DNA from 2 places in the Peribacillus sp. SIMBA_075 genome. Region 1 is predicted to be linked to the other one. Evidence: riboswitches for the same ligand, from Rfam matches in the RefSeq annotation. Region 1 holds a riboswitch; the other holds the start of a gene.
The links. Region 1 has a riboswitch for ZMP and ZTP ahead of SB775_RS10195 (phosphoglycerate dehydrogenase). Riboswitches for the same ligand answer to the same signal wherever they lie in the genome.
Positions count from the first base shown of each region.

Region 2: linked by a shared signal. The riboswitch ahead of aimA (glutamate/serine transporter AimA) and the one ahead of SB775_RS10195 (phosphoglycerate dehydrogenase) in region 1 are both predicted to bind ZMP and ZTP.

Region 1 is NZ_JAWRYN010000010.1:28,299-36,662, reverse strand. Features, by position in the region: gene SB775_RS10225 (iron chaperone) at 1-362, shown strand, start outside; gene SB775_RS10220 (PTS sugar transporter subunit IIA) at 424-915, shown strand; gene SB775_RS10215 (VOC family protein) at 1,167-1,583, shown strand; gene SB775_RS10210 (GNAT family N-acetyltransferase) at 1,931-2,446, opposite strand; gene SB775_RS10205 (VOC family protein) at 2,486-3,265, opposite strand; gene SB775_RS10200 (ATP-dependent metallopeptidase FtsH/Yme1/Tma family protein) at 3,454-3,891, shown strand; ZMP/ZTP riboswitch at 4,111-4,189, shown strand; gene SB775_RS10195 (phosphoglycerate dehydrogenase) at 4,332-5,531, shown strand; gene SB775_RS10190 (DUF4405 domain-containing protein) at 5,825-6,727, shown strand; gene SB775_RS10185 (FixH family protein) at 7,185-7,655, opposite strand; gene SB775_RS10180 (PepSY-associated TM helix domain-containing protein) at 7,683-8,364, opposite strand, start outside.
Region 2 is NZ_JAWRYN010000012.1:34,566-42,929, reverse strand. Features, by position in the region: gene SB775_RS11550 (GRP family sugar transporter) at 1-385, shown strand, start outside; gene SB775_RS11545 (glucose-1-dehydrogenase) at 404-1,189, shown strand; gene SB775_RS11540 (LysR family transcriptional regulator) at 1,278-1,634, opposite strand; gene SB775_RS11535 (FAD-binding oxidoreductase) at 2,435-3,784, opposite strand; gene aimA (glutamate/serine transporter AimA) at 4,119-5,711, opposite strand; ZMP/ZTP riboswitch at 5,764-5,842, opposite strand; gene SB775_RS11525 (amino acid permease) at 6,474-7,862, opposite strand.

The DNA.
Region 1 (8,364 bases):
TTGATGAGTACATTATACAATTTCCCGAAGAAGTTCAGGAGATACTAAAAACGATAAGAACAGTCATAAAGAATGCAGCACCGGATGCAGAAGAAAAGATAAGCTATCAAATGCCTACTTTTGCTTTATACGGAAATCTGGTACATTTCGCTGCCTATAAGAAACATATAGGACTTTATCCAACTTCAAGCGCGATCTCTGCTTTTGAATATGCTTTATCCGATTATAAACGTTCAAAAGGGGCCGTTCAGTTTCCACTGAACAAGCCAATTCCTTATGAATTAATAACCGAAATCGTTACATTTAGAGTGGAAGAGAATAAAAAGAAGAAAGCGGAAGGGAAATTGAAAAAGAAAAAATAACAAAAACTATTATCTATGTAACATTGTGAGATTCAAAAAGATAGAGAAGGGTGGAAATAGTATGTTCAAAAAATTATTCGGTAAAAAAGAAAATGTGGAACATCTGCTTGCTCCTATAAATGGACAAGTTATAAATATTGAAAATGTTCCCGATCCAGTGTTTTCCGGGAAGTTAATGGGGGATGGAATAGCGATTCTTCCTGAGGAGGGGGTGGTTGTATCTCCTATTGATGCAGAAGTGATCCAGGTTTTTCCTACCAAACATGCTTTAGGCCTCCGCACAAAGCATGGCATAGAATTGTTAATTCATATAGGTTTAGATACAGTTAACCTTAAAGGTGAGGGATTTGAAGTCCATGTCGCAGAAGGGAAAAGTGTAAAAGCAGGAGACAGGCTTGTTACATTTGATATAGAATTTCTAAAATCCAAAGTTCCCAGTATCATAACTCCGATTATTATCATGAATGGCGAGCTAGTTGAAAAACTGGAAAAAACAAATATCAGCCAAGCAAATAGTAACGAAACAACGATTATGAGTGTTCATTTGAAGTAAGGTAATAGGTGCCTAATGTAGAATCGGATTCTTTTGAGAATGATAAGGCATTAAACCCCGGTTCATTCATTGATTCTACAAGTTTAGCCGGCGGAGTCATTAGCCCCATGGGTGTTTACGGTCGGCGATGGTTCTTGAATTGGTTTTGCTATGCATACATCCATTCTTTTTTTGTTGCGGGCAGGATTATCGGAAAATGGAGCGAATAGTAGGTGAATGAACATAAAATAAATCAAGTGAGGGTGAATTTGATGGGAGTTCAAGCAGAGAAGATCTTTGTAAACTTGCCTGTTAAAGATTTGGATGCCTCAATAGAATTTTTCACGAAGGTGGGCTTTAAGTTTAACGAGCAAATGACCAATGAAAATGCAACATGCATGGTTATCAGTGAGTCTATATATGTCATGTTATTGGTTGAAGATTACTTTAAAACGTTTACCAAGAAGGAAATCCCGGATCCAGCAGCAAGTACGGAAGCCATCGTGGCCCTATCGGTTAAAAGTAAGGAAGATGTGGATGAGGTCGTGAATAGGGCACTCGATGCTGGCGGAAAGCCTTTTAATGAAGCCATCGATCATGGGTTCATGTACGGGTGGAGTTTTCTGGATATCGATGGGCATTCTTGGGAAGTTTTTTACATGGATGAAAGCGGATTTAATCAAAATTAAATCAAACGCAAGGCACACTCCTCACTTAAGGGCTGTGTCTTTTTTTGAAGTCAACATGAATGCCTGTTAGAAATAGGAACCCGGTAGTTGGAGTGTAAAACATCACATTTAACAAGTAAGACAAAGCAGGGGAAGGTGAGAAGAACTGAAGTTCCCAACAAAAATCGGCACTGATATGAAGGATAACAATATAAAAACCCTTCCCACATAGAAGGGTTTTCCAGTTTATGGACGCAAAACTTTGAACTATTATTCTATCGGTTTAATTCGAGAAGGATGACATAGAAAACTGCTAGAAATAAAAGGACCCTTCGCATCCAGCAGCATTCATCTTAAATGAAGTTTAATCATAACAATACAGGGCTAATATCTTTCCACTCATAAACCAATAGATTTAATTCAGCATCAGACATTTTGATTTTTTCGGTTTTAAGCAATTCAGCACCAAAAGCCTCATAGAAAAATCGAGAGTTATTATCTTCAAGCACCTCAACAAAAATTGTATGGAAGCCCAGTTTTTTAAATATAAAAAATAATTCTTTGATGAGTTTCTTTCCTATTCCCATTCTTTGAAAATCTTCGAGGATATATATCGCAGTTAGATCACCCGAATCTTCAACTTCATTCGTTTCCCTTTTTCCTCCGCTTATAAATCCGACTATTTTTCCCTCGTTATTTTCTGCTACATAAACCTGGTTTCCATCTTTAGATATATTCTCTATCCATACGTCTTTCCTTTTCCCATAAGACAGTTTATCTAAAAAATCACTTGGCATTATATTTTTATATGTGGTACGCCAGCAATCGACATGGACTATTGCTATACCTTCAGCATCAGCAACGTTTGCCTTTCTTATTAACAAATTGATTTCCCCCTTTACAGGTTAAATGAAAAACGCGGTTCAAATAGGTAAATTCAAATTTTTCACCATTGACGCACTGAATTCGGGAGTATGTTCCATATAAAAAGGATAACTATCACTAAGTATAAATAGTTTCTTAGAGTCATCTAAAAAAGTGTGATCCATTTGTTTTGTCAGTTCATCAATAAACCTTTTATCGGGTGTACCGAACGTCACCGCCATTTTTGGCGGTAAGGCCTTCATGGCAATAGGGATCCAAGGCCTTTGTTTTGAAACCACTATTGCATGTGCTGTTCCGCTAATTACGAAATTAAATATATCTTGATCTTGTTCCGTTTTCATACCAAGGTTACTTTTCAGCCAATCGCGTAAGCTTGGTACCGAATCAACAGGGAAGCCAATCTCTCTTAAATAAAGTGTTCTTAACATTCCGGATGCCTTCAGTTCATCTTCATTTACATAATCATGGGCAATGATTTCGAGAAGGTGGCCATCTCCATCACGAAAATATAGATTTTTTCTTCCGTTCGTTTCGTCGATATACTGACCATGTTCTTGTCTTAGGACCAATAATCCGGATTGTTGGATAAATGATGCCGCTTCATCAAATTGAGAATATGGGACTTGAAATGCAAAGTGTGCTGGAGAAATGGGCTCAAACGCTTCTTTAAAACTCAAAGTAGTAAAGGGCGTCAGCTGAAACTGAATGAACTCTTTAGATTCTGATAGAATGGGGAGCTGCAGGCGGTTAGCGTAGCATTGCTTTACACCTTCAATAGATACTGTCAGTAATTCTAAATCTGCGAAATGAGTAATCAAAATTTTCACCCCTTATCTTCAAGTTTGCTATACCTCCATTTTTTACTAATATTATCCATTTTGCAACTAACCTGCCCGAGTCCAAGAAATCAACAGGGCCTTCTTTTTAAATGAACATGGAATAATTGTTAATGATTACTATTATATGATACTATTGACCTAGTTTGTTTCGTGGGGGAAGGTGTAGGATGAAGCGGATTTTCCGTAATAAAATATTTTATTTACTAATCTTCTTGGTTACCTTGGGGATTGTGTTTATTTTTAATAATGACAATGAACCGACTGAGGAATTAACTGAAGATGAATTTTTCACAACTTTAGAGGATGGCAAAGTAACATATGTGGAGTTGGAGCCCCAAAAAAGAGTTTTTGAAATAAGCGGGCGGCTGAAAGGTTATGAAAAGGATCAATATTTTATCGCCACTGTCCCAAATAGTGAAATTTCGATGAATAGAATGAATGACGCTGCAGAAGAACATGATATAGAAAAAATTGTGGTCATGCCACAAGACACAGAGACAAGCGCATGGGTAAATTTTTTTACAACGTCCATCTCGGTCATGATCATTTTCACTCTATTTTCCGTTATTTTACTATTGGTCAAAAGAATGAACCATTCTAAATGATGAAAAAACTTGCTTTTCCAATTGGATGGTTTGAAATGAAAGGGAAATCATTAGAGGAAATTGAAGAATACTGGCGTGAGCATGATTTAGCAAAGGCTATTAAACCTGCTTAAGTTGGCCATTCGCAAGCGGTCATGCTGAGTGTTGACTTCTTCCATATAAAACCTTTAAATTGATATTGAAATTTGCTGAATAATTTGATAGAATAAAATCAATCAAAAGACTATGTGCAACTGGCGAAACACGGATAACCGTGAGGGAACACATAGTGTCGTAGCCGTTCGCCTGGGCAGAGGTAAGGGATTTTATCCCTTGCCTCTTTCTGTTTACTAACAGAGGATAGTGAAGTTTTAAAGAATGCAGATTTTCATGGGCAAAAAATATTGTCAATATTTCGAAATTTGAAAAAAAACTATCATAACCAAAAGGGGACAAACAAGATGAGCACAATTCTTTTAGAAAAAGTGAAAACGATCAAAACATTAAATAATATTGCTGAAAGCGGACTAAATGTATTTAATAAAGGCGAATTTACGGTCGACAATGACAGTGAAAACCCTGATGCGATCGTTGTACGCAGCTTTAACATGCATACAACGGAATTCGGAGATCAATTAAAAGCAATCGCAAGGGCAGGGGCGGGAGTCAATAATATTCCGGTCGACAAATGTACCGAACAAGGAATCGTTGTTTTTAATACACCTGGTGCTAACGCTAACGCTGTAAAAGAAATGGTACTGACATCATTAATGGCTTCATCTCGTAACCTTTTTGCCGGTGTGGCATGGACAAAGACATTAGAAGGCGAAGGAGAACAAATTCCGAAGCTTGTAGAAGCAGGAAAGAAACAATTCGTTGGAAAAGAAATCAAGGGAAAAACTCTGGGTGTAATAGGCTTAGGTGCGATCGGTGCGCTTGTGGCGAATGATGCCCTGGATTTAGACATGGATGTAATTGGATTTGACCCGTTCATCTCTGTCGATACAGCTTGGAATTTATCTCGCAATGTACAGCGCGCCATGACGATTGAAGAATTGTTTGCAGAATCTGATTACATTACTGTACATGTTCCATTAACGGATGACACAAGAGGGATGTTTAACCAAGAAACATTTGGCATCATGAAACCAGGCGTTCATATTTTGAACTTCTCACGCGGTGAGCTAGTGAATGAAAATGATATGGAAGCTGCACTTGAAAGCGGGAAAGTTGGCAAGTTCATTACAGACTTCCCGAATGAAAACGTGCTGAAAATGAAAAATGTCGTTCCAATTCCGCATCTTGGTGCCTCTACGCAAGAATCAGAGGAAAACTGTGCCATCATGGCAGCACGTCAGGTGAAAGGATTTTTAGAAACAGGGAACATCAAGAACTCAGTGAATTTCCCAAATACTTCCCTTCCTTTTACAGGAAATCGTCGTGTGGCAACATTCCATGAAAACGTTCCGAACATGGTTGGGCAAATCACACTGGCTGTATCAGGCTTTAATTTGAACATCGCTGACATGGTTAACAGAAGCCGTGGGGGATATGCGTATACGATCATCGACATTGACGGTGAAGTAAACGGCGATATCATTCCTAGCTTGGAAGAAAAAATCAAACAAATCGAAGGCATCGTTACAACCCGTATTATTTAATTGGAACAGGAAGAAAGCATGAAGGAACGCCCTGATGCTTTCTTGCCCAAATGATAAATAGCAATGCAAGCCTCAATTCCTTTAAGGAGTTGAGGCTTTTTAATTTGCATGGGTTTAGCGTTATAAAGGAATTGTTGGTAAGTTCATTGTCTTCAAGATGCAATTCCTCCAGTTAATTCTCCTTAAACTCCCTTAATAAAAAATTAAGAAAAACTATTCATAATAAGTTTCACCAATATGAATAGGGAGTTAGTTAAAAAAATTCAAGGACAAACTACTTAGGAGGATAAGATATGAAAAAGCTGATGTTCGTGAAGCTTGGATTAGATATTTTAATGGCCGTTACGTTCGTATTATTTTTCAATAAACGAGTATTAGGAGGATTAACGTTTCATGAAATTGCCGGGTTAGTAATTGCCGTATTATTTTTCATCCATGTATTGCTCAATTGGCGATGGGTAAAAAAAGTCACGGTTAAATTGTTTGACCTTAATTTACCTCTTAAAACAAAATTTGGTTATTTTTTAAACGTAATGTTATTAATTACAATGACCTTTATTATGATCAGTGGTATTTTTATTTCAAGAGTTGTATTCCCAAATATCAACGTTGGTAATGAACAATGGTTTAAAATTTCTCATATATCCATTTCGTTTTTAGTGCTTATTTTAGTTGCAGCTCATATTGGATTACATTGGAAATGGGTAATGAATGTTTTTAAAAATATGATGAAGTTCAGAACCCCCAAACCATTCATAGGGATTTTAGCAAGAGCAGCAACAATTGCTTTATTAGTGTTTGGGGGCTATCAAATGTACTCAACAAATTTCATCATGCAGCTGCAAGGAGTTGCGAACGTGTTTAATTTTTCTTCCTCACAAATGCCAGAAGGCGGCTTCGAAAGGGGAGAAAAACCGAACTTTCAAGGGGATTTCAAAAGGGGAGAAAGACCAAATCCTCCGGAAGGCGGCTTCGAAGCGGGAGAAGGCCAATTTGAAAAACCAATGTCAGAAGGCAGCCTAAGAGGGGAAAAAGGCCAATTCGAGAATTCGAACGCTTTAGGTGTTATCATATCGTATTTTGGCATTATGTCTGTATTTATAATTATCATTTATTATATGGAAAAATTTATAATGAGAAATAAAAGTAAAAAGAAAAAAACTAACTCCAGTAATGGGGATTTAACGAGTGTATAAAAAGTAACTCTATAATGGGGATATTGGTTGAACCAGTATGTTCCCTTGATTTTTTAAATAGGCTTTGGAAAGGTGTATTTTACTTCTTGCTAATCCAGCTAGGTTTAGGGAGAAGTGAAATTTTTTCCTTTTTCTCAGGCAGGTTGAAACAAAGCGAAAGGTAATAACCAAGAAAAGCAGTATCCCCCAAAATTCTGACGATGCTTTTGATGTAGTATATTCGATGTTAAAAAGACTCCAACAGGAAGCAATTGCTCGGTATTGCCTTCATTCCAAAATCCATTAATCGCAATAGGTATACCATTCTCTCCAATCCATAAAATATTGGTTATTTATTAAAATAACAAAAATAAAAACTAAAATTCTTACCCTATTATTATCATTACCAACAAAAACGGGGTAGCAAATATCCATAGAAAATCCGGTCTTCAAATGAAAACCGGATTTTCGAAAAGATTTAATGATGGTGTTCATGACTTTCCTCTTGTTTATGCATACCTTTTTGCATGATTTTTAAATCACTTTTAGAAAGTTTTCCTACGATAAACTGTTTTTGAGGCATAATTATTGAACCATCGTTACTAGCATGTACTTTTATATAGTATAGACCATCACTATCAAAGTTTTTACTTAAACTATAAGTACCGTTTCCCTCTGCCTCAGCTTGTTCCATACTATATTTGAGAGATCCATCTTGTTTCCATATCTCAAAGTGAACAAAATCTGCGCTTCTAACCCTTTTACCACCTTGAGTAAGAACAACCTTTATCGTCTCCTGTTTATTAGCAGTAAAGGATTCTGGTATGATTATTTCTGATTCAAGAGGCGTCTCTTCTTTGTATTGATTAGCGGCATCCTTTTCAAGTGAACATGCACTTAGCAATAGGATGAAAATAAAGATTAAAAAAATACATATATTTTTTTTCACGGCAAAAGCCACCCTTTACATTTCGAATTATGCATTCATAACCTTCTTAACTGCAGATCTTCTTTTAATAATTAACCAGTCAATTAGCCACACAACAATAAGCGACAAACCAACCAAAGGAAACAAAATTCCTAGACCTATTAACAGAATTAGAAAGGATTTCATGTTCTTTATATGAGGAGCTTTTGGTGCACCTAATCCTTTTTTCGGCTTTCGCTTCCACCATAAATAAAAACCACTAACGGCAACAAGAATTATTCCTAAACAAATAAGAAGGCTGCTTATTTGATTAATCAAACCAAATTGGGTCCCTTTGTGCAATGTAATTCCCCATGCAACTATTTTTCCTATTAAACCGTAATGATCATAACGATAATCAGCTAGAACTGCACCGGAATATTGGTCGATATGCATAGTTGCTTCATCTTGTGCTTTCGGTGGAAAAGCTGATAATGTATAAACGCCATCTGTTTCATTTGGAATATTTATGCTATAACTTGGATGCATACCCTCACGATTCGCAATTGTAACTACATCATCAATGGACAGTGGGATAAAACCTTGAATACCTGAGATAGGTACATCTAAATTTTCTGCTGCCCAAGGAACATCTGCAATATCTTTTGTTTTAATTGAGGATGTTGGAGCACTTCCCGACCATATAGATGGAGGATACCCAGATCCAGAATTGGTAGCTAACGATTGAAAA
Region 2 (8,364 bases), on a different contig from region 1:
TTCAACGTTGGGTTATGTTACATATGTCATTGTTGTCAGATGGAATGAAGTTGACGGATGGTCGGCCATCCTGCCACAAGCAATTGGCATGTTCCTAGCTGCCCTGCTCCTTTCCATCAAACATAAACCGTTTAATAAGTATGCCGGAAGAAATATTCTAACCGGAATGATGTGGGCAGTGGGTAATATCGGTCTCCTGCTCGCTAATCCAAAGGTTGGCGTTGCCATTGCATTCTCATTTTCCCAAATGGGAATCGTCATTTCCACTTTAGGAGGCATCTTTCTTTTAGGAGAGAGAAAATCCAAAAAGCAGATGGCCTTCGTCATCATCGGATGTGTACTCGTAATTGCTGGTGGAATCATGATTGGCTTTACAAAAGAATAGTAAAAGGAGCGATAAATGATGTATGAAGATTTAGAGAAAAAAGTAGTCGTGATCACTGGGGCGGCAAAAGGGTTAGGAAAAGCCATGGCCGAAAGGTTCGGTAAAGAAAAAGCACATGTCGTATTAAATTATCACACTGAAAATGGCGACCATAAGGAAATCATTAAAACGATTGAAGCAGCAGGCGGGAAAGCCGCAGCCATTCAAGGCGACGTTTCAAAGGAAGCAGATGTAAAGAAATTACTTTCATTTGCTATCGACACTTTCGGTACCATCGACATCATGATCAACAATGCAGGCATTGAAAATGAAGTCCCGAGCGAAAAGCTGACGCTTGAGGATTGGCAGAAAGTCATCGATGTAAATCTTACGGGTATGTTCCTCGCAAGCAGGGAAGCTATCAGTTATATGCTCGATCATGGTATCAAGGGCAATATCATTAATATGTCTTCCGTTCATGACCGGATTCCATGGCCTCATTTTGCCCATTATGCAGCAAGTAAGGGCGGTGTGAAGATGATGACAGAAACCCTTGCACTTGAATATGCTCCTAAAGGGATACGGATAAATAACATTTCCCCCGGCGCAATCGACACACCCATCAATGCAGAGAAGTTCAATGACCCAAAATCTAAACAAGAAGTCATCGACCTGATACCGATGGGATATATCGGTAAACCGGAACAGATTGCCGCTTGTGCTGCCTGGCTAGCCTCAGCTGAATCAAGCTACGTAACGGGCATGACCTTATATGCTGATGGCGGTATGACCAAATATCCAGGATTCCAAGCAGGAAAAGGCTGAAGTTTTTCTGTTTTAGGTAGCTGTTGAAATTTCCCTTTTATAACAAGAAAAAGTCATGTATATGGATAGTAGAAAAGAATTTGAGGGACTAGGTCTCTCTTCTTTGTTTCTGAAGCAATTTATCCATTAATGCATCATTTGTTGCTGAAATAAATTTAAAGCGTAAATTGGGGTTTTCCATTTTCCATAGAGGAAGAGCAAATGGAATAAAGTATTGCGATGTAATGATATTAGCCCCTATCTTTATTTCCTCCAGTTCGCTTCCTGTTTTCAACTGTTTTTTCCCCTGTTGAAAGGTGCGAATAATTTGATCCGCAAATGGAATGAAGGCTTTCCCTTTTTCGGTTAAAATAATCCCTCTCCCTTGCCTCTCAAATAGTACTGAATCGAGTTCACTCTCAAGTGTCTTAATTCTTGCCGAAACCGTTGGCTGTGATAAAAACATTGCCTCTGCGGCTTTATGAAACTATTAAGGTGAACAACATACATAAAAGCTTCAATATGGTCAATATTCATCTTCCCAACTCCTTTTTCCAAAATGAACGCAAAAAGCTCCTGTTCGCTTATCGCGTTCAGGAGCTTTTGGTTGTCCAATCAGCTCATCCTATTATAATAATTCTTTCTCCGATTTTAATCCTATAAAACCAATAAGTAAAGGTGTAATTTAATTAACTGAACAATCAACAAGTCACGATATATTTATTGTGATTCATACAACATGATATTCAAGGAACCTAATACTATTTATGCAGATAGAGGATTCTAAATAAATAAAACTAATAGTTCCATTCTCTTTTTGCCCGATTTTAAAAACTAAAGTTTCATGGATTTGGATGGTCACTTGATTATTTGTTGTCCACAAGTTATGCACAGAATCCTTATCTATTCTTTGTTCGTCAATCTTTTTTGGACGTTTCGGGACTTTTCCAAGCGGTCCACTTTTTAGGAAATTGATGGACCATCATGTATATGTTATATTTTTTCTCCTTTTAAAAGAAAAGAAGGGTCAACCTAATGTAGGGAATTCCAATAATGACATAAGGAAAGAAACTACATGCCTCAACAATAAATTGATAACAATCAATTAAATCAGGTAAAAGCAAACGTTTCCTTACGCAAACCTTAATTTCATAAGCATGATTTTTGGGATTACCTCAATTAATATATACAAAACCTAAATAACAGAGCCCTATACCCATATTGAGGAATAGGCCTTTTAATATCGAATGATTTTGATGCTTCCATTCAACCCCACCTTTTTAATGGCGGTATGCTTTGAGGGAATTTAAACGTATTGTATGGATCATAGGTCGTTTTCACTTCTCGAAGCCGTTTGAAATTTTCTCCATAGTACGCAGTTGGCCAATCTTTGATGAGGGTATCGGGCCAATTCACATAGTCACCTGTAGTGTACGGAGACAAGGCGTACTTAAGTTCCTTGATCCAGTGAATGTTTTGCCGCTCTTCTTCTGGATTAGTCCATGTAGCCAAATACTCCTGGGCGATTAAAGCATCCCGATAATAAAATGCCGTTTCCTTTGGTTCCACACGGCCAGCCGCTCCTCCAAGGGATTGATGCCAAATGGCTGCATTTTCATTTGGAGCGTTTTCCAGAAAATGCTTCATCGTCAAGATTGCTCGCTGAGGAAAAGTTTTTTCAATGAAAGAACCTGACCTCTTACGATGGGCCGGTCGATTTCCACTCGGATCATTAAAGAATCCTACGGCTTCAATGTAAGGGACTTCCTTTATCATGACATTCGTTGGTGAACCAGTTTTCGTCAAAGGTTTTAGAAGCTGCTTTAACCTATGTGACGTTCCAACAAATTCACCTTGAGCGATAATTTGGTTTACTTCCTTTGCCTTGAATTCAATTTCAGAAGTTAGACATTCATCAGCTTGAGGGGCCCAATCCTGCCAGGCATTAAACACCGCTTCGAAATCTTTCCACCCCCATGTGACGGAGAAAACCGATACCCTTGATACAGGGTGTACCCTGAAAGTAAGAGAAGTGACTATGCCAAAGTTTCCTCCTCCACCCCCGCAGCATGCCCAAAATAAATCACTATTAATTTTCCTATTTGCTTTAATGAGTTTGGCGCCCATCTTTCCACACGCCCTTACCATTTCTATTTCAACCATATTGTCACAAGTAAGTCCAAAGCGCCTCGTTAACATCCCTATACCACCGCCAAGCGTAAGACCTACAAGACCTACACCGCTTTCGGTCCCAGCCGGAATCGTCGTTCCATACTTCCATAGCTTATTATATACTTGCCCTAAATCAGCTCCGGCTTCAATTTTTGCGATCATTTTTTCACGATTGACCTTGATCTTGTACATTTCACTAATATCAATGATTAGACCGCCGTTCACTAATGAAAAGTTTTCATAACTATGCCTGCCGCTCCTAACCCGGAAAGGTGTATGATTTTCCTGGGCCCACTTCAGTGAATTCAACACATCATTGGTATTTTGGCAAAACACAATGACCTTTGGAAATTTAGGGAAACTTAAGTTATTATTTATCCTGGCATGCTCGTATTCGGCATCATTAGGTGTAACAATACGCCCGGTAAGCTTTGTTCTTTCCAAAATATTAACCCCTTTCTCAAATGATGTGGAGAGTTATATATACTATGAAAACCTTTAGGAAAAGACACATTCTATAGGTGAAAGTGATTTAAAATCAATCCAATTCATACTTTTACCTCACTAAAAAGTAGGATATTTTGTTTTCTATCTGATAGAGCATACTTAACTCGCAAGATTTCACTATTTACTTGTGAATTAATCGCAAAGACTAAAAAACCCTTAAACCCAAAATACCGTTACAATCGCCAGCACTTATTTTAAAATAAATAAAAAAACATGGTCATAAAATAACCATGTTTTCTTTATACTCATATTTCTGTGCCTGCACAAAAAGTTATTTATTGATAAATTCTTTGTTGATTTTTTCAGCTTCATCCATGTATTCCGTTTTAATGCCGCTCTTAACTCCCCACCAAAAGAAGCCAAGTGCCAGACATGTAATGACCACCATATCCCAGCCAAATGTAAGAATATTTTTTCCGCCGAACTTCTCACTTCCAATATAAGAAATCAAAATCATACAACCTAAGTAAAGAAGCATCCAAACACCTGATAAAAATTGTTTTTTGAATCCATTCCATTTATTTTTAGCTTGATAATAAAAGTAAATAGGCAGTCCAATGGCAATGATGAAAGCGACTTCTCCTGTTAATGGCCAACGCGCCCAGTATAAAGTAAGCGATGCAAAAACAAATCCGCAAGGTGCAATAATAGAGGCACCTTTTAAGTGAAATGGACGGTTAAAATGTGAAGCGGTACGTCTTAATGTTGCCAATGCAACTGGCCCCATGATATACGAAATAAGTGTGGCAACTGAAATCACTTCTGCAAGTACGCCCCATCCGCGGAACAAAAACAAAAAGATAAAACATACACCTAAGTTTAATAACATCGCTGCACGCGGAACACCATAAAGTGGATGTAATGTACCAAAGATCCTCGGTAAGTACCCATTTTTCTGCATTCCATAAAGCATTCGCGAAGTTGTAGCTGTATAAGTGGCACCTGAACCAGACGGTGAAACAAACGCATCTACAAACAATACAATCGCTAACCAGTTAAGGCTTAGAGCAATTGCCAAATCTGCAAAAGGTGAATTAAAATTCAGATGACTCCATCCGTTCACGATCATTGACGGATCGACTACACCGATAAACACAACTTGTAACATAACGTATATAAAACCTGCAATTAGAATAGAGCCAATAACAGCAATAGGTATAGACTTATTCGGTGACTTCGCTTCACCTGCCATATTAACGGGACTTTGAAATCCGTTAAACGCAAATACTATACCAGAAGTAGCTACTGCTGTTAAAACGCTTGCCCAACCATATGGTGCGATACCCTGAGAACTTGTAAAGTTTTCACCATGAAATCCAGCAAAAAATAACGATCCTGCCATTACACCTGGAACAATTAATTTAAAAATGGTAATAAATGAATTTGCCTTAGCAAAAAGGTTGACTGTCCAATAGTTGACGAAGAAATAGAACAATAGTAGTAAAGAAGCTATGAATAATCCTTTGGTCGTTAAGATATTGTTATCAACTAAAGAATGAGACCATCTGGCCCATTCCCAAGGCCACGTACTCATATATTGTACCGAAGCAATGGCCTCAACGGTAATAGTCGAAGCGATAGATATCCAGTTCGCCCACGCAGCTAAAAATCCAATAAAAGAGCCATGCGAATATTGAGGATACTTAACCATGCCTCCAGCTTCAGGAAACATTGCCCCAAGCTCTGCGTAAGATAATGCAATAAATAAAATTACCACCATACCGATAATCCAAGAAAAAATAGCTGCTGGTCCAGCAATCTGGGCAGCCTTCCACGCTCCGAACAACCAACCTGAGCCGATAATAGAACCAATACCTGTCATAGTTAAAGCAAAGGTCCCCATCTTTCTATGCATATTACTCATCTCTACCTACACCTCTTCCTAGGAAATTAAAAAACACTTGATCTATAAATCAAGTGTTTGCCCAGGCGCGCGGCTTATACTCTATATGCTCCCCCATGGTACTCCATGTTGCGCCAGTTACATATAGGAAAATAGTTTTTTTAAGTATATAAGATTATTTTAAATTCCACAACACTAAAAAAATATTTATATTTTTTAAATATTACCATTGATTTTTCGGAATTACCTATCAATATTCTTTTGAATTTGAAAAAATTAGGCGAATGAAGGCTCAAAAAACAAACATTCGATTTTTAGAACATATGTTAAAACCTATAATCATTTCCCTTAAACATTATACTTAAAAACCTTAAATAGCCTATATGTGCAAAAATGAACCGTTCATTTTTTACAAATTATATCCCAAAACCATTTACATAGAATTCATGCCTAGTTAGGAAAATCTCATTTTCTGCCAAAGAAAATACTTGAATACTCCATAGCTTTATTGAGAATTTTTTCTACAATAACTGTTCTTTCCTCAAAAAAAGTCATGCACAAGTTGGGAAAAAGCCTGAGGGATGAAGATTTCTCTTTATCTCTCTTTGTTTTGTCCACAATTTATGCACAACTTTAATTAGTGTCTATTATATTTATACTAAGGGGAAACACACTCGGCAAAGCTCGAGTCATGAACGTAGATTAACCAAGATGATCTCCCAAAATCCTTATTATAGAAAAACTCGTATCACTCATCTTTTTATCGAAATGGCACGAGACTTCTTAACTGGAAATCTCATCATCGGATTTAGCATCCAATGGTATTCGTTTATCCATTTTCAGCATGTAATAACTTACTACGACCAATGCTAGGAAAACGATCCCGACAACCAAGGAAATCCTTGTACTGGGATTGATCCACATACCCACCAGCACCATCAGTAAAAAGGCAATTGTCGCATAATTACTGTAAGGGGCAAACGGCATTTTGAACGGATGTTTCTCCATTTCAGCAGCATTTACCTTTCTGAATTTAAGCTCACTGATAAGTATGACAAACCATGGAATCATTCCGGGTAAAACACTCGCACTGTACACATAAAGGAATAATTCCGGCGGTGCAAGGTAATTCAGGACAACCCCGATACCCAATCCTAATAGTACAGCGATCGTACAATATGCCGGCACTCCACTTTTAGATACTTTTGCAAAGATTTTAGGAGCTTGGCCATTCAATGCCAGCGTGTAAAGCATACGCCCTGCACTGAAGATCCCACTGTTGCATCCGGACATTGCCGCAGTGATTACGACAAAGTTAATGATTCCTGCAGCTGCTGTGATACCGATTTTAGCAAAGGTTGAAACGAATGGACTTCCGATGTCATCTAGTTTATCCCATGGATAAACCGTCACGATGACGAATATAGCGCCAATATAGAAAATTAAAATGCGCCATATGATTGATTGGATCGCTTTTGTTACGGTCTTCGTTGGATTCTTCGCTTCTCCGGCCGCGATGCCGATGAGCTCAACGCCTTGATAGGAAGCCACAACAAGGGAAAGCGCAAAGAAGAATCCTGTCCAGCCTCCCGTAAAGAAGCCGCCATTTGCCCAAAGATTCGATAATCCAATTGCATCTCCGCCATTCCCTATTCCAAAGAAAATAAGGCCAAGGCCGGCAACGATCATCAATACAATCGTTATTATTTTTATAAGCGCAAACCAAAATTCAAATTCCCCGAAAGATTTTACGGAAATGAGGTTGGCTGCCCCCAAGATGATCATGGCGACCACACCTGGTATCCAAGCTGGTAACTCCGGGAACCAATACTGCATATACATTCCAACGGCGATGATTTCGGACATTCCTACGATTACCCATTGAAACCAATTGCTCCAAGCAGTCATATAACCTGCCAAAGGATGTATATAGCTGCTTGCAAAGGATGCAAAAGAACCCGTAGTCGGTTCTAAATATAGCATCTCCCCCATAGAACGCATGATGAAAAATATAAATATACCTGCGATGGCATATGCAAGCATTACAGAAGGCCCTGTCCATTTGATCGTGCTCGCCGATCCCATGAATAACCCGACCCCAATGGTTCCGCCCAAAGCTATCATTTGAATGTGACGTGCCTCCAGCCCTCTCTTTAATTCCTTGTTTGACATGATTAACTCCCCCAGATGCAAAATTAGCAGCAATGCTCTTCCATCCTTACCGCCAATCGACTCTATTTATTATTGTGGTTAGAAATGCCTTATCGTAATCATATAAATAACACTTTAATTTTGTTTTCTTATCTTATAATAGTAAATACTCTGTAAAAACACAAATGTATTTTTCAAAAAAACAGTTGTCAAATATATCTTGGCGATTTTTCCTATCTTAAAATACTTTTTTTTAAAAAGTGAATCAGTATTTTATAATAGTGATTACACAAAAAAAAGAGTAGAAAACAATCACTTCTGCTTTGAACCATTCAAAGTCTTTTCAAGTGAACGTTTAAAAAAATTAAAACCATTTCAATGTGTTATAAACCTCTTATAAGACTGGCTAACTCCCAAAAAAAATTGTTGACCTTCAGAAAAATAGATGATAGAATTCCAATATTATTTTATAAGTATAATGAATGCTTCAGCAGTGGAAGATCACCGCAGACAGACATTTTTA